Regions from separate parts of the Idiomarina sp. UBA4520 genome, predicted to be linked through region 2. Evidence: predicted binding sites of a transcription regulator. Region 2 holds the regulator's gene; each other region holds the start of a gene.
The links. The regulator sigma-54, encoded in region 2, starts transcription at its own class of promoters, with help from an activator protein. The targets are predictions, from matches to a motif close to GTTGGCACGNNNNTNGNNT.

Region 1 (5,850 bases), on a different contig from region 2:
ACTTTGGTCCGTCGCGTATGGTGATGCTTGGCACGTGGTAGCAGCCAGCATTTACGGGGCTAGTCTTATTTTGCTTTACACGGCTTCGACGCTTTATCACGCGTTTCCATGGCCGAATATTAAGGCCGTTTTTCAGCAGCTTGATCATGCGGCTATTTATATTCTCATTGCCGGCACCTATACACCCTTTGCACTGATAAACTTACGCGGCGCCTGGGGCTGGACGTTATTGGGCATAGTCTGGGGCATAGCAATAGTCGGGGTTGTGTTGGAGCTCGCTATGACCAAACGCATTAAATGGCTGTCGCTGAGCTTATATTTAGGTTTGGGCTGGATGGCGCTTATTGCGATAAAACCCATGATAGATAATGTCGATTTCGGTGGCTTGATGTTATTGGTAGCAGGAGGGCTGGCTTATACTTTCGGCGTTATTTTTTATGTCTGGAAGTCACTGCCTTATCATCATGCTATTTGGCATTTGTTTGTCTTAGCAGGCAGTATTTTTCACTTCTTTTCTATTTTCTATTTTGTTTTGCCGCGACCAGAAATGATGGCAGCCAGTTAGGCTTAGGTAAACAAAGCGTTAAATACAAAAAGCCCCGCATTCGAAGCGGGGCTGTTTCTTATTTGCTAAACGTCTATTTAGCCTTTTGACTCGCGGCCAAGGCGTTTACGCTCGTTCTCTGTTAAAGCACGCTTACGAATACGGATAGATTCAGGCGTAACCTCAACCAGTTCGTCGTCGTTGATAAACTCAAGCGCTTGCTCCAGTGTGTACTTAATTGGCGGGCTCAGTGTTTGAGCGTCGTCTGTACCTGAAGCACGAACGTTGGTCAGCTGCTTACCTTTAAGGCAGTTAACAGTTAAGTCGTTCGAACGGTTATGAATACCAATAACCTGGCCTTCATAAACTTCGTCGCCGTGTGCTGCGAATAATTTACCGCGCTCTTGCAGGTTAAACAGTGCGTAAGTCAGTGCTTTACCCTGGGCGTTCGAAATGAGTACGCCGTTTACGCGTTGGCCAATAGTGCCGCCTTTGTGCGGGCCGTAATGGTCAAACGTGTGGTACATCAAGCCTGTGCCTGACGTTAATGTCATGAACTCAGTCTGGAAGCCAATTAAGCCACGGCTTGGTACTTCGAAGTCGACACGAACACGGCCTTTACCGTCAGGTGTCATGTTTGTCATCTCGGCTTTACGTAAGCCAAGTTTTTCCATGACTGCACCTTGGTGCTGCTCTTCAATATCAACCGTCAAAGACTCATACGGTTCCATTTTCTTACCGTCTTCTTCTTTGATGATAACTTCCGGGCGAGATACAGCCAGTTCGAAGCCTTCGCGGCGCATGTTCTCGATTAATACACCTAAGTGCAATTCACCACGGCCTGATACGCGGAATTTATCCGGGTTGTCCGTTTCTTCAACGCGAAGCGCAACGTTGTGAACCAGCTCTTGCTGTAAGCGTTCAAGAATTTGACGTGAAGTAACGAACTTACCTTCTTTACCCGCGAACGGAGAGGTGTTGACCTGGAACGTCATGGTAACCGTTGGTTCGTCAACGCTTAGAGGTTTCATTGCTTCAGCTGCGCCAACCGCACAAACGGTATCTGAAATTTTCAGTTCACCCAAACCGGTTATGGCACAAATGTCGCCTGCATGCGCTGATTCAGCGTCAATGCGGTCAAGGCCCAGGTAGTTAAATACTTTACCAATTTTACCGCTACGCTCTTTACCGTCAGCACCAACAATGGTCACGGGTTGGTTGACTTTCACGCTACCGCGAGTCACACGACCAATACCGATAACGCCAAGGTAGCTTGAGTAATCCAGCTGCGAAATTTGCATCTGTAAGTCAGCGTCAGGGTCTGCGTCCGGGTGGCTAACTTCATTGACGATAGTTTCGAACAACGGTGTCATGTTGTCGCCAACCGTTTCTTCTTCACGAGTCGCCCAACCGTTTAGAGCTGATGCGTAAACCACAGGGAAGTCTAACTGCTCATCAGTAGCGCCTAAGTTATCGAACAAGTCGAATACTTGGTCCATGACCCAGTCAGGGCGAGCGCCGGGACGGTCGATTTTGTTGATGACAAGAATTGGGTTCAAACCGTGCTCGAACGCTTTCTGTGTAACGAAACGAGTTTGCGGCATAGGACCGTCAACAGCGTCGACCACCAGCAATACGGAGTCAGCCATTGATAATACACGTTCTACTTCACCGCCAAAGTCAGCGTGTCCAGGAGTGTCCAGAATGTTGATGCGGTAGTCTTGCCAGTTAACGGCTGTATTTTTTGCCAAAATGGTAATGCCGCGTTCTTTTTCCAGATCGTTAGAGTCCATGATGCGCTCTTCGAGCTCACCACGACTTTCTAAGGTGCCAGATTGTTGAAGTAGTTTGTCGACCAGTGTGGTTTTACCATGGTCTACGTGCGCAATAATCGCAATGTTGCGAAGCTTATTGATATCAAATGCCTGAGTTGTCATTAAGAAAGCCTGTGTTTGTCGGTAGTGAGTGTAAACCCAACCCTTCCGACGGGGGTTTATGAAAAATAGCGGCGTATTCTACCTTCTTAGACTCTATTAAAAAAGACCTGATTGTTTTTTGTTCGCTATTTTTACTGAATAATCGGACAATAGTTTCGAGACTTACTGTGATCGTTTGCACCGTCATGGTGCGTAATGGGCTATAGTGGTGCGAATTTGTTGGTGCGAAATAAATGATTTTAAGCAACCTTTTGATTTATAAAGGAAAGTAAATTGGCATAAGCTTTGCTATACTGTGCCTGTTACTTTTAAAAAGACGCTGTCTACTGGAGGACAACATGTCAGCTGATAAGATTTTCGATACCATTAAAGAAAACGACGTAAAATTCGTCGACCTACGCTTTACCGATACTAAGGGTAAAGAACAACACGTCACTATCCCGGTGTCGCAAATCGATGACGACTTCTTTGAAGAAGGCAAAATGTTTGACGGCTCGTCAATTGCGGGCTGGAAAGGTATTAATGAATCAGACATGGTGCTGATGCCGGACAACGAGTCGGCAGTATTAGACCCGTTCACTGATGAAATGACCCTGAACATTCGCTGCGACATTTTAGAGCCTGAAACACTACAAGGTTACAGCCGTGACCCACGCTCTATCGCCAAACGTGCGGAAGAGTTCTTGCGCAGCTCAGGCATTGCCGATGAAGCTTATTTCGGTCCAGAACCAGAATTCTTCCTGTTCAACGATGTTCGTTTCCGTACCGATATGAGTGGTTCGTTCTACAAAATTGATGCCGATGAAGCTGAATGGAACTCGGGTCGTGAATATTCTGAAGGCAACATGGCGCACCGCCCTGGTGTTAAAGGCGGTTACTTCCCGGTACCACCGGTTGACTCAGCTCACGACATTCGTGGCACCATGAGTTTGGTTATGGAAGACATGGGCTTAGTGGTTGAGGCGCACCACCATGAGGTGGCGACAGCCGGTCAGAACGAGGTAGCGACCCGTTTCAACACCTTAACGACTAAAGCCGACGAGCTTCAGGTGTATAAATACGTTGTTCATAACGTCGCGCACTCTTATGGCATGACAGCAACCTTTATGCCTAAGCCATTAGTTGGTGATAACGGCTCTGGTATGCACGTACACATGTCACTGAACAAAGGCGGTGAAAACCTATTTGCCGGTGACCAGTACGCTGGTTTGAGTGAAACCGCGCTGTATTACATTGGCGGTATTGTTAAGCATGCTCGCGCGATTAACGCCTTCGCAAACGCATCAACGAACTCATATAAACGTTTGGTTCCTGGTTTTGAAGCGCCGGTTATGCTGGCTTACTCAGCGCGTAACCGTTCAGCGTCCATTCGTATTCCGTTGGTGTCTAGCGCTAAAGCCCGTCGTATTGAGGTACGCTTCCCTGATCCAAGCGCGAACCCTTACCTATGTTTCACTGCGCTGCTTATGGCTGGTCTTGACGGTATTCGTAACAAGATTCACCCGGGTGATGCAATGGATAAGGACTTATATAACTTGCCACCGGAAGAGGCAAAGGATATTCCGACCGTTTGTCATTCGTTAGAAATGGCGCTGGAAGCACTGGATAAAGACCGTGACTTCCTGAAGCAAGGTGGTGTCATGGACGATGACATGATCGATGCGTACATTGGTCTGAAGTACAACGAAGTTGAAACACTGAAGAAGACAACACACCCTGTTGAATTCGACATGTACTACAGTGTTTAACAACCTTTAGAGGGCGGTTTATACCGCCCTTTTTATTTGCACCAATATGGTGCATAAGCTAATCTTCCCTTGTGAACATTAACTCATTAATTAATCAGCTGCTGACCGGGATACTCGCTTTAGACGAGAGCCTCACTATTCGTTACGTTAATTCGGCAGCGGAGTCCCTATTTGATCATAGTGCGAAGCGTCTGCTTGGAGAGCCTTTCTCGACGGCTTTTTTTCAGTGCTCGTTAGCCAGTGAAACCATTGCCAATTGCTTTCATTATGAGCAAAGAGTGCTCAATACGGATGCGGAATTCGCTTTGCATTCAGGGCATCGAATTACCGTCGATGTGTGCATTCAGACCATTCAGGATGACGGTCAAACACTGTTGTTGATGGAGCTTCGCAAGGCGGACCAACTGCGCCGCATTAATCAGGAAGACCAACAGCGGAACCAATTGTTTGCTACCCAGCATTTATTGCGTGGTATGGCGCATGAAATAAAAAACCCATTAGGCGGACTACGCGGTGCGGCACAGCTGCTGGCGCGTGAGCTGAACGACGATTATTTAAAAGAATACACGGACTTAATTATCAGTCAGTCTGACCGTTTGCGTTTTTTGGTCGACCGTCTGTTAGGCCCTATGAAACCCGGCAAGCGAGAACGGGTCAATGTGCATGAAATAACGGAGCGCGTGGCGAAGACTTTATCTTATGAATACGGCGATGCACTGAGCATTGTTCGCGACTACGACCCGTCATTGCCGGACATTATGATTGTCGAAGAAAGCTGTGAGCAGGTGTTTTTAAACATTGCACAAAATGCAGCCCAAGCGATGAACGGCAAAGGGAAGCTCATTGTAAGAACCCGAGTTGAGCATCAGTTAACGCTTTTCGGAGAGCGTTACCGACAATGCGCTGTGGTTCACTTTATCGATAATGGTCCTGGCATTTCTGACGAGCTTCGTAACACTCTGTTTTATCCGTTAGTCAGCGGTAGAGCAGAGGGTACGGGGCTGGGACTGTCTCTGGCGCAAACCATTGTGCACCAGCATAAAGGCAAAATTGAGGTCAGCTCTGAACCGGGACGTACTCAATTTTCTGTCTATTTACCTTATGTGAGTGAGGGCTCAGGAAATGACTGACGCAAGTTTATGGATAATTGACGACGATGAGTCCATTCGCTGGGTATTGGAAAAGGCCTTCGCAAACAGTCGTTATCGAGTGCGCACTTTTTCTGACAGCGCTACATTTTTCAGCGAACTTGAACAGAGTCAGCCGAGTGTGGTGATGACGGACATCCGCATGCCCGGTGACGATGGACTGGCGGTGTTAAAAAGGCTGCAAGAAAACTACCCGGGTATGCCGGTAGTCGTTATGACCGCTCACTCTGACTTAGATACGACAGTCAAAGCCTTTCAGGGCGGTGCGTTTGAGTATTTGCCTAAGCCGTTTGATATTGATGAAGCGCTGACAACGGTAGACCGCGCACTACGGCATGCGGCTGAAAATAAACAAGGTTCGCAGCAAGCTAGAACCGCAAAAGTACCTGAGATTATTGGTGAAGCGCCTGCTATGCAGGACGTATTTCGTGCCATTGGGCGATTGTCGTCATCCAGCGTGAGTGTGCTGTTAA
Region 2 (5,850 bases):
CGGAGCAAGGTACCTTTTACGATGACAAAACGCTGATTCTGGAGCGCAGTGTCGAGATACAGGCTTTGCAGGAAAGTTCACCAATACAACGCATCATGACAGAATACCTGGTTATAGACTTAGCCAATGAGTCCATGAGTACTGAATACCCAGTAATAATGCGAGGGCCACAAGTGGTCGTTCGTGGTGATGGTTTAAGCGCCGACATGAGCGCAGAAATAATGGAGTTAAAACGACATGTTAAAACGGTTTTCCAGCCAAAGTCTTAGCTTCCTGGCGCTATTAGTGCTTCCTTTGGCTGTTATGGCGCAAGGAAAAGCTGACTTTAAAAAGCCGATGGAAGTCGAGTCGAGCCACGAGCAGTTCGACATCAAGAATAATAAGCTAGTACTGACTGATAACGTTATCATTCGGCAAGGTACCTTGCTTATTAACGCTGACCGACTTGAAGCCTCTGCCAGTGAAAACGGTGAACAAGCAGACACCTTTATTGCGGAAGGCTCTCCGGCAACCTATACACAAACGCTGGAAAACGGAAATGAAATTAGTGCTCAAGCCAATAAGATAACCTACTTCCAGACTGAGCAGCGGCTTGAACTCAGTGGCGATGCAAAAATTTCGCAAGGTACCAGTAGTTCAAGTGGCGATACTATTGTTTATGACTTGGCTGAGCAAACCATCTCGGCAAGCAGTTCTGATACCGATAACGGACGCGTGATTACGATATTTACGCCGAAAACAAAAGACGACAAAAACGATAACGAGAACCCTTAATATGGCAACCTTACGAGTTAAACATCTCGCCAAAAGCTTTAAGCGTCGTCAGGTTGTAAAAGACGTTAGTCTGGAAGTCAGTCAGGGCCAAATTATTGGGCTGTTAGGCCCAAATGGCGCAGGGAAGACAACAACCTTCTATATGATTGTCGGCTTGATCAACAGCGACAAAGGCCAGATTTTACTGGATAAAGACGACTTAACCGCCCTGCCGATGCACGAGCGTGCTCGCCGCGGAATTGGCTACTTACCGCAAGAGGCGTCTATTTTCAGAAAATTGACCGTGCGTGATAACTTGATGGCTATTTTAGAAACTCGCAAAGAGCTCTCTGCAAACGAGCGCGAAGAGCAGCTCGACTCGCTGCTGGAAGAGTTTAATATTGGGCATATCGCTAATAGCCTGGGCATGAGTTTATCTGGCGGCGAGAGGCGCCGCGTTGAAATCGCCCGCGCATTAGCTGCTGAGCCCACGTTTATTCTGTTAGATGAGCCTTTCGCAGGCGTTGACCCTATTTCGGTTATCGATATTAAGAAAATTGTTGAACATTTGAAGCAGCGTGGTATTGGTGTACTTATTACCGATCATAATGTCAGAGAAACGCTGTCCGTTTGTGAACACGCGTATATTGTTAGCCACGGAGAACTTATTGCCAGCGGAGATGCAGAAAGTATATTATCGAATCAACAGGTTAAAGACGTTTACCTCGGTGAGCAGTTCACCCTTTAATGTGATACCGGGACGATAACCATGAGACAAAGTCTGCAGCTAAAAATTGGTCAGCAACTGACCATGACGCCTCAGTTACAACAAGCTATACGCTTGCTGCAGCTCTCTTCGCTCGACTTACAGGCAGAGATTCAAGACGCTCTGGACAATAACCCATTGTTAGAAGTCGAGAGTGAGCAGTCCCAGGACAGCGACAGCGCGGATCATGTAAACTCCTTACATAAAGACGACAGCCAACGAGAAACATCCGACGTTATTAAAACTCAGGAAATGCCGGAAGATCTGCCTGTCGACAGTACCTGGGACGATACTTATTCGTCATCTACGCCAGTCAATGGCGCAGCATCGAGCAGTAAGTCGTACGACGGCGACTACGAGGTTTACCAAGGCTCAACCAGCGAATCTCTGCAGGATCATCTCATTTGGCAAATGCAGCTCTCACACTTTTCTGAGGAAGACACCGCCATTGGCGAAGCCATTATTGAGGCTATTGACGACAACGGTTATTTAACCGCAGATATCGACGACATTATAGAGTCTGTGCGCCTACCCGAGGTTGGCGAGGAAGAAGTTTGCATGGTACTCAAGCGCATTCAACATTTCGACCCTGTCGGAGTTGGTGCGCGCACAGTTAGTGAGTGTCTCGCCATTCAGTTAAGACAACTGGATGACCGCACGCCCTTCAAATATGACGCCCTAACCCTTGTTTGCGATCATATGGACTTGTTAGGCAACCGCGACTTTCGCAATATTCAGCGCAAGCTGAAGCTATCAGAAAACGACTTACGAGAAGTCATGCGCCTAATTCAGCAAATGCACCCACACCCGGGCGAACAAGTTGCTCAGCAAGAAGTCGAGTACGTTATTCCTGACGTTGCAGTCATGAAAAAGAATGGCCGCTGGGTGGTCGAATTAAACCCCGATAGCGTACCTAAATTAAAGGTCAATGAAGAATACGCGGCACTGAGTAAAGCGGCGAAGTCCTCGGCAGACAGTCAGTATATTAAAAACCATACGCAAGAAGCTCGTTGGTTTATTAAAAGCCTCGAAAGCCGTAATGAAACACTGCTGAAAGTTGCCAACTGCATTGTCCAGCGCCAGCAAGGCTTTTTTGAGTACGGCGAAGAGGCAATGAAGCCTATGGTACTCAACGATGTCGCCGAAGCGGTAGAAATGCATGAAAGTACTATTTCACGAGTGACAACGCAGAAGTTTTTACATTGCCCAAGAGGCATTTTTGAACTGAAATACTTTTTCTCTAGCCATGTCAGTACAGAAGGTGGAGGTGAGTGTTCAAGTACCGCAATACGTGCTTTAATTAAGAAGTTGGTCGCTGCAGAAAATCGTAGCAAACCATTAAGCGACAGCAAAATCGCTGAACTGATAGCCGAGCAAGGCATCAAAGTAGCGAGGAGGACAATTGCGAAGTACCGGGAATCATTGAATATTCCCTCATCGAGTCAACGCAAGAGTCTTTTATAACTTGTAAACTGCAGAAGGAAGACGTTATGCAAATTAATCTTACTGGTCATCATATCGATATCACTGAGTCTCTGCGTGAGTATGTGGATACAAAATTTGCTAAGTTAGAGCGCCATTTTGACCATATAACCAACGTTCACGTCATCCTTAATGTTGAAAAAACGAATCAAAAAGCAGAAGCTACCGTGCATTTGAACGGCGGCGAAATTTTTGCTGACTCTGTTCACGATGATATGTACGCAGCGATTGACGGCTTAATCAACAAACTCGACCGTCAGGTTATTAAACACAAAGAAAAAATGAAAAAGCATTAGTCCATGCAAATAAGTGAGTTGTTAAGCCCCGACTGCACCAAGTGTGCAGTCGAGGGTGCAAGTAAAAAGCGGTTATTAGAGACCATTAGCCAAATTGTTGCGCCGAAACTGTCAGGCATTACCCGTCATGACATTTTTGAAAGCCTTATAAATCGCGAGCGCTTGGGAAGTACCGGCATTGGTTTAGGTATTGCGATACCCCATGGACGACTCGCTAAAGCCAGCCATCCGGTTGCCGTATTATTGACGTTGGATGAGCCGATTGAATTTGACGCTATTGATAACCAGCCGGTTGATATTGTTTTTGCGCTGTTAGTGCCTGAGTCAGAGCATGAAAACCATTTACAGACACTGGCCGCAGTTGCACGTCGCATGAACGACAAAGATTGCACCAGAGCACTTCGCAACGCTGATACAGACAACGCACTTTATCAACTATTTATTGGGGAAGGTGAAGATAAGCCATGCAACTGATTATTGTCAGTGGTCGCTCGGGATCGGGTAAAACTATCGCCCTTCGAGTACTCGAGGATCTTGGCTTTTACTGTGTCGACAACTTACCCATTAGCCTACTACCAACACTGGTCCATGCGGTCATGGAACAGTATTCTAAAATTGCCATAAGCATTGACGTTCGCAACTTGCCAGAGCATTCAGAAGAGCTGCTCGATTCACTGAATTTTCTACCCAAAGGGGTTGAACCCGAAGTGCTATTTATTGATGCCGACGACAACACCCTGCTTAAGCGATTTGGTGAAACACGCCGGTTGCACCCGCTGTCGCAAAAAGAGTTACCTCTGGTTGATGCATTACAAGCCGAGCTTAAATTGTTAGAGCCCATTATGGAGCGCGCTACCTGGCGCCTCGACAGCAGCGACTTGTCATTGCATCAACTTAGCGAAGAGGTGCGAGAGCGTGTATTAGGCAGAGCAGATAAAAAACTGATTATCGTCTTTCAGTCCTTTGGTTTTAAGTACGGGCTGCCTAAAGACGCCGACTTTGTGTTTGACGCTCGCATATTGCCTAATCCGCACTGGCAACCCGAGCTCAAATTGCTCACGGGGTTAGACCCGGATGTGCAGCATTATTTCCGACAACAGCCGTTAGTGACTAAGTTTATTTATCAGCTCGAAAACTTTTTGGGAACCTGGCTGCCACACTTTCAGCGCAGCAACCGCAGCTACTTAACGATTGCTACAGGCTGTACTGGCGGGCAGCATCGCTCCGTTTATATTTCTCAGCAGTTAGCAGAGCGTTTTGAACAAAAATCGGTGAAAGTTCAAGTCCGTCATCGGGAGTTAAAGCAGCATGACTAAAGCTTGCAAGACACTTGTTATACGCAATAAACTAGGACTTCATGCTCGGGCAGCCACTAAACTTGCGCAGCTCACGCAGTCATTCAAATCTGAAATTACCGTTCAGCAAGGCGAGCAGTGTGTTAACGCAGCAAGTGTTATGTGTTTAATGCTACTTGCCAGTCAACAGGGCAAGTCGGTTGAGGTTTGTGCTGAAGGCGATGACGCAGAAGACGCATTAGTAGCAGTAAGTGAATTGTTCGAAGATCGCTTTGAGGAAAACGAGTAACACATGATAGCCGAGCTGTCCGATAAAGAATATGCCATGCAAAGAATTCAGGAGGTTAACTCAGCGTTAGCCGATGGTATGTTCGTGGCCGCTCGACGCATGCTTCACAACATGCCTGCCTGCGACGTTGCCTTACTTCTGGAGTCGTCGCCACCGAAAAGCCGTTCGAAAATCTGGAAGCTTGTCGACATTGACGAGCACGGCGAAATTCTTGAAGAACTGAACGAAGAGGTTCAGAAAGACATTATTCGTCAGATGGCGCCGGAAAATCTGGCCGCCGCGACTGAAGGCATGGATACCGATGACCTAGCTTACGTGTTACGTGGTTTGCCCGAGCCAGTGTATCAGGAAGTCTTAAAGTCGATGGACGAAGGCGATCGGGAGCGGGCTGAAACCGCTCTTTCCTACGCCGAAGACAGCGCTGGTGGTATCATGAATACCGATACCATTACGGTGCGCTCAGACGTCACCATCGACGTTGTATTGCGTTATCTGCGCCTTAAAGGGGAGTTACCGGAAGCAACAGACAAGCTCTATGTTGTCGACCGTAATGAAAAAGTCACCGGTGAAATATCGCTAACGCAATTACTGACCGTTGATCCCAGCCGCCGTATCGATGAAATTATGTCGTCAGATATAACGACCATACCCGTCGATATGGACGAAACCGAAGTTGCTAAGCTCTTCGAGCGTCATGACTGGGTCTCCGCACCGGTTGTGGACAGTGATCAGCAGCTCGTTGGTCGTATCACTATCGACGATGTGGTGGATATTATTCGCGAAGATGCTCAGCACTCTATGCTGAGTATGGCAGGTTTGGAAGACGACGAAGATACCTTCGCGCCCGTACTGAAAAGTACCCGCCGCCGCACGGTTTGGCTAGCAGTCAACTTGGTCACCGCCTTGCTCGCCGCCATGGTGAGTTCATTATTCGAAGATATTTTAGCACAAATGGCGGTGCTGGCTATT
Region 3 (5,850 bases), on a different contig from region 2:
ACTCAATGATGTATGCAAAATAACATGAATATCGCGTAAATCGGGGTCAGCTTTTACCTCAGCGGTTAATGTATAGCCATCCATCACCGGCATCTCTACGTCAGACACCATAACAGGTACGTGGGTATGTACATTGCCGCCCAGCTCTTTTGCTTTCTCTTTTAAATACTCAAGCGCTTCTTTACCGTTTTTCTTCACTTCCAGGTTAATACCCAGCGACTGAAGCGCGCGCTTAATTTGGTTGCGTGCTACTGAAGAGTCATCGGTAATAAGAAGAGTGAGGTCTTCTTTGGCCACATTGACTTCTGCATTGGCCACTTCTTCACTAACGTCCGAGTTAACCGGCACTATGTCAGCCAAAATACGTTCAACGTCAATTATTTCAACCAATTCATTTTCGATTTCGGTTACCGCTGTCAGGTAAGCGTCGCGCCCGGCCCCTTTCGGCGGTGGCATTACGTCTTCCCAATTAATATTCATAATGCGATCAACACCACCCACCAGGAAGCCCTGAACAGTTCGGTTGTATTCGGAAATAATGACGAAGCGGTTTTCAATGTCGGTGATAGCCGGCCCGCCGGTTGCCATGCTCAAATCGATAATGGAAATAGCCTGGCCACGAATATGTGCAACACCTCTGACTAACGGGTTGCGCTGCGGCATTGCCGTTAACTTAGGACAAGGTAAAACTTCTCTGACCTTAAACACATTAATTCCGAAGCGTTGTTTCCCTGTTAACCTGAACAACAATAACTCCAGTCGGTTTTGTCCGACCATTTGTGTGCGCTGATTCACTGAATCGAGAATACTGGCCATGCTTCACTCCTGTAATATGGCAGGCTACCTTTGTTCGGCACGGTATTTGCTTAAACTACTATTAGCAAATATGTATTGGTCGAGCCGCCGAACTTTTGACGTTATACCGTTTTTTTTCGGCAGGCAGCCAGATAACCTTAGTAGATAACGTCAGGATATTTTTATGATAGTACGTAAATCGCTGTTGATCAGTTCGCTTTTTGCAATAACGATTTTGCTCTTGGGCTTTACCCCAAATAATGCGCTGGCACAAAGTAATGACGTACGCCTCGATTATAAGGCATTACAGACTCTGGCGCATGATTTTGTTCGCTCTCAGGTCAGCGCACCTGAAAGTGGTCGCATTGACGTTGTTGCGAATAACCTGGATCCCCGAATGACAGCAAAGCGATGTTCAGCGGCACCAGAGGTTGGCTTAGCGAGCAACGCAAGGTTAGATGGCTACACAACCGTAGAAATTAAGTGTGCTACCGCAAACGGTTGGCGAACCTATGTGCCGGTCAGAATTTACCGTTATAAAAACGTGGTCACCGCATCAGGTCCTATGTCTCCGGGCCAAATGATCAGCGACAGCGACTTAACCTTTGCCGAAGTCGATTTAAACCAAATACGCTCAAACGTTTATACAACAAAGGAACTATTGATTGGCGCCCGCGTCAAAAAGCGCATTGGCGCCGGTCAGGCAATTCGACCAAGCGATACCTGTCTTGTTTGTGAGGACCAAACGGTTACAATAGTTGCTAAAAATAAAGCATTAAGAATTACCGCTGACGGAAAAGCGTTAGCTGACGGCTTAAAAGGCGAATCCGTTGTCGTGAAAAACGCCCGCTCAGGCAAGTCGATAGAAGCGGTTGTGACAGGGCTGAACGAGGTTACCGTCAACCTTTAAAATACTTTACAAAAAAGTGGATTTTTTAGTTAAGTTTTTTCGGATATGGTCGATAAGTAACCGAGACTTACTATCTAGCGAGGCAACACAATGGCTATTAACATCAATAATGCTGGATTGAAAAACACCAGTATCGATAACAAATCAAGCAATCGCCAGGTTCAAAACGGCCAGGCGGGTAATTCTGCATCGGTTTCTCAAAAAGGTGGTGACGCGGTTTCTTTAACCAGCGAAGCGCAACAACTGGGCGGCTTGCAGGAAAAAGCCATGAACAGTAGTGGTATCGACCAAGCTAAAGTGGACAGAATTAAAGCAGAAATTGAAAGCGGCTCATACAAAATTAATGTTGAGCAGTTAGCCTCAAAACTTGCGCAGTTTGAATCTGATCTTTTCGCTGGCGGTAACGACGAATAATGACAGAAGTCGCGTCGGTCAACCAATTGCTTGATGACATGGCGGAGTCGCTAGATAGGCTGGCTTTGCTGCAACAGCGCGAGCTAAATGCCATTGTCGATCGCGAGCATGCAGACGTTCCTGCTATTACTTCCGAAAAAGAAAAAGCTCTGGCCGAAGTGACACGCCTCGACACTTTGTTGTCAGAGCACCCCGATAAAGACACGTTGAAAGAAGACCCTCAGTTAGCCACTGCAGTTGAGTCTATCAAGCAAACCCTTGCCAATATCCAGCACCAAAACCAAGTCAATGAGCGTGTGGTTCAGTCCACTCTGAACAGCATTGATCAGCTCAAGCAAAGTATTTTACAGTCAGCCCGCAAAGACTCTCTTACCTACAACAGTAAAGGCAAAATTCGTTAAAGAATTCTGCGTTTCAGCCGTTATAACGATTAGTACGTTTTAGTCCGTAGGGGTCGTTATGACAAAGCAAATTTTGACACTGGGTATTGTCCTTTCATCAATGCTGTTGAGCGGTTGTGCCGCTTACAACAACTTTGTGTACGATCAAAAGCACGTCGAATGGGAAACTCAAACGCCTGACACCTTTCCGGTATTAAACGCGGTTGGCTATGCGCCTATTGAAAAGCAATCAGGTGATTCGGCTCAAGTGAAAGATCTAAACGCTATGCGCGCCTCGAAACTCGCTGCGTACCGAGAGCTTGCAGAGCAAGTTTACGGACAACGGATTGCCGGTAGCAGTTCGGTGGAAGACTGGGCGTTAAATAACGACAGCTTTCAGGCATCGGTTGACGGTGTTATTCGCGGGGCCGAAGTCGTGAAAACCTACACTGTTGGCGAGTATTACGCGACAGAGTTGCGTTTAGACTTTGAGAAAGTGCACCGCTTGTATCAAAGCACCAACCGCCAGCAAAAAGTAAAACGTGTTGTTTATTATTAAGCGGCGCTTTTAAGTCATAATTTGGCAGGGTTCTTGCAGTTTATTTCAGAGAAAACCACAAAGACCGACAATAAATCGACACTTTGGATAAGACTGGGATACGACACATGAACTGGAAGACCTTGCTTTTACTCGCGTCACTTATTTTTCTTGCGTTTCCAAGCGACGCCCGCTGGATTGAAGCTCAGGGTACGGCGCGTATTGTTAACGGCGATGTCGAAAAGGCGCGCCAGCAAGCCATTGAAAACGCTCTTCAGCAAGCCCTACTCTCCACCGGTGGCAGTATCAGCAGTATTCAGCAAGTTGTCGACGGTGTATTAAGTAACACAGAAACCCAGTGGACCAGTCGTGGCAATGTTGATCAGGTCAGTATTGTTCGTGAAGAGGTTCGTGATGATCGTGTCGTGGTTCTATTACGTGCTGATATCTGGAACCGTGAAGGTGACTGCACCCGCAGTAGCTACAAAAATTCCGTCACTATTGTGCCGTTTGAGCTTCGTGATCGAGCCCATGGCACCTGGGGCCAAATTTGGGACATTGGTGAAGTTGCCGCTGAGCGCTTTTCCCGCACTCTGGGCGGTGTTGGCAGCCAAATTCATATTGCGCATACCTTGCAGCGTCACGCCGGTCTAAACAACGCTTTAAGTGGTCTGAACCTTGAAGAGTTAGGTCGTATGGCACGAAGTCTTGGGCTGGCTAATGACAGTCAGTTTGTGGTGTTTGGATTATTTGACGACCTGGCTATGATGAATACGGATTCAGGCTGGTTATGGTCATCAACGCCTGACCGCCATTACGCACTAACCCTTTATTTATTAGATGCAAGCACTGGCCAGCTGGTGACGCGTGCCCGAGTTGAAGACACTCAACCCTGGACGTTTGACCGCTCGGCAGCCGTTGATGTGGCTACTGCTAACTTCTGGGACGAACCTTTTGGCGCCGCTCTCGACAGTGGCTTAGAAGACCTGGCCGGTGGCGTGAAAGAAAAGCTTGTTTGTAAGCCAGTGCGAGGTCGGGTCATTGCGGTCGATGACAAAACCGTCCAGTTTAATTTGGGCGAACAGCATGGTGTGAACGTCGGCGATAAGTTAAAAGTTCTCCACCCAAGCCACTTTACCGACGACCAGGGCCGCTTCCGCCAAAAATGGGAAGTCAGCCAGTTTGAGGTGGAAGTTCAGCAAGTTCAACAAAGCACAGCTGTCGCTCGGCTAACCAGCGGCAAGATGTTGCATAACGTGCAGGTGAGAGACTGGGTTGTCCCCATTGACTAGGGGATGAAACCGTCTGCCGGTTCTGGCATAATTCGCGGCACGTCCCCGTAGCTCAGCTGGATAGAGCAATTGCCTCCTAAGCAATAGGTCGCAGGTTCGACTCCTGCCGGGGACGCAAGCCAACTCAGCCACGAATAAAAGGTATTTTCAGTAGGCCCCAAATTTTAGTTGTTACTGCCTGGTCACGGTATTCCTTCAGGCCAATATCAATGTTTTCTGAGCCCGCTTTAGGTGCGGGAGTGAAACTTTTGAAGAGGTGGTCCCACCAAGTCACACTAAACCCGTAATTGCTGTTGGTTTCTTCCTTTTCGACACTGTGGTGAATGCGATGCAATTCTTGCGTAATTAGAATTTTTCGCACCGCTTTTTCTAACGGCTTGGGCAGGGCCACATTGCCATGGTTAAACAGCGAACAGGCATTCAGAATAATCTCAAACACAATAACAGCAACACCCGGTGCACCTAGAGCGATAACCGCAGCGGCTTTAATAAAAAAGCTCAAAACAATTTCTACCGGATGGAAGCGCAAACCGGTCGTCACATCGAAGTCAGGGTCCGCATGATGCACCCGATGCAGCCGCCATAACAAAGGCACCCGGTGAAACAGCCGGTGCTGCCAGTAAATAGCAATATCGAGCGCAAGAATGCTTAATGTCACAACCAGCCAAAACGGCGCACCGCTTGCTATTGCGCTATGAAATACGCCCCAGCCGCTGTTTTCAGCCCATACCGCTACGCCAGTTAAACCAATGGGGGCAATAATTCTTAAAAGCACGCTATCAATAACCACAATGCCTAAGTTTGCCGGCCAGCGCTGCTTTCGACTGTAACGCGACCGGCGTTTAGGCAATGCATACTCCCACAACACCATGAGAATAAGCACACCCACAAATACGCTCAGTCGCCAGGCTGTTTCAGACATTGTCAGCTGCTCCCTTTTTTAAGGTTCGGTAACCCGCCACAATGCGGGTTATTGCTGTTATCCAGCAGGCCACCGCAAATATATACGCCAACACAGCAAAATGCTGAGGCCACAGACAAAATGCGACAAATGCCAGTATGGTTTCAAAACCTTCCGTTAAACCGCCCATATAGTGCAGTGACTTATTGGGGTAGGAAGGGTTCTCGATTCCCCGCTTCCCCGCCACGCTGGCAAATGCCAAAAACGTAGACCCCGTGCCCATAAAGGTCACCAGTAGCACTCCGGCTGCTACGGCGTGCTGCTCTGGAGATGCCAGTAAAAAACCAAACACCACCGCACTATAGAAAATAAAGTCGAGCACAATATCGATATAACCACCGGCATCGGTCAGTTGCGTTCGTCTGGCAACTGCCCCGTCGAGGCCGTCGGCCAGCCGGTTCAGTAAAATAGCAATAAGCGCAGCCGTGTAGTGTTCCAAAGCCAATAACGGCACAGCCAGTAACCCAACCACAAACCCGGACACCGTGACTTGGTCAGCCGTTACGCCCAGCCTCACCAACAGTCGGGCCGGAACATCCAGCACAGCACGAGTTATGGGT

Region 1: glnA (glutamate--ammonia ligase) is a predicted target of sigma-54. The motif match lies at 2,754-2,772, and genes of this name have one in related genera.
Region 3: B3850_RS07200 (flagellar assembly protein FlgT) is a predicted target of sigma-54. The motif match lies at 3,079-3,097, and genes of this name have one in related genera.

The regions. Positions count from the first base shown of each region.
Region 1 covers NZ_DGMK01000022.1:48,348-54,197, forward strand. The annotation lists gene trhA (PAQR family membrane homeostasis protein TrhA) at 1-565, shown strand, start outside; gene typA (translational GTPase TypA) at 643-2,481, opposite strand; gene glnA (glutamate--ammonia ligase) at 2,820-4,229, shown strand; gene glnL (nitrogen regulation protein NR(II)) at 4,301-5,359, shown strand; gene ntrC (nitrogen regulation protein NR(I)) at 5,352-5,850, shown strand, end outside.
Region 2 covers NZ_DGMK01000004.1:152,658-158,507, forward strand. The annotation lists gene lptC (LPS export ABC transporter periplasmic protein LptC) at 1-269, shown strand, start outside; gene lptA (lipopolysaccharide transport periplasmic protein LptA) at 238-774, shown strand; gene lptB (LPS export ABC transporter ATP-binding protein) at 776-1,501, shown strand; gene B3850_RS02115 (RNA polymerase factor sigma-54) at 1,523-2,983, shown strand; gene hpf (ribosome hibernation promoting factor) at 3,010-3,297, shown strand; gene ptsN (PTS IIA-like nitrogen regulatory protein PtsN) at 3,301-3,771, shown strand; gene rapZ (RNase adapter RapZ) at 3,762-4,613, shown strand; gene B3850_RS02135 (HPr family phosphocarrier protein) at 4,606-4,881, shown strand; gene mgtE (magnesium transporter) at 4,885-5,850, shown strand, end outside.
Region 3 covers NZ_DGMK01000015.1:31,480-37,329, reverse strand. The annotation lists gene B3850_RS07225 (chemotaxis protein CheV) at 1-816, opposite strand, end outside; gene flgA (flagellar basal body P-ring formation chaperone FlgA) at 980-1,705, shown strand; gene flgM (flagellar biosynthesis anti-sigma factor FlgM) at 1,796-2,119, shown strand; gene B3850_RS07210 (flagellar protein FlgN) at 2,119-2,520, shown strand; gene B3850_RS07205 (LPP20 family lipoprotein) at 2,579-3,058, shown strand; gene B3850_RS07200 (flagellar assembly protein FlgT) at 3,166-4,329, shown strand; tRNA gene B3850_RS07195 (tRNA-Arg) at 4,371-4,444, shown strand; gene B3850_RS07190 (sterol desaturase family protein) at 4,454-5,251, opposite strand; gene B3850_RS07185 (CDP-alcohol phosphatidyltransferase family protein) at 5,244-5,850, opposite strand, start outside.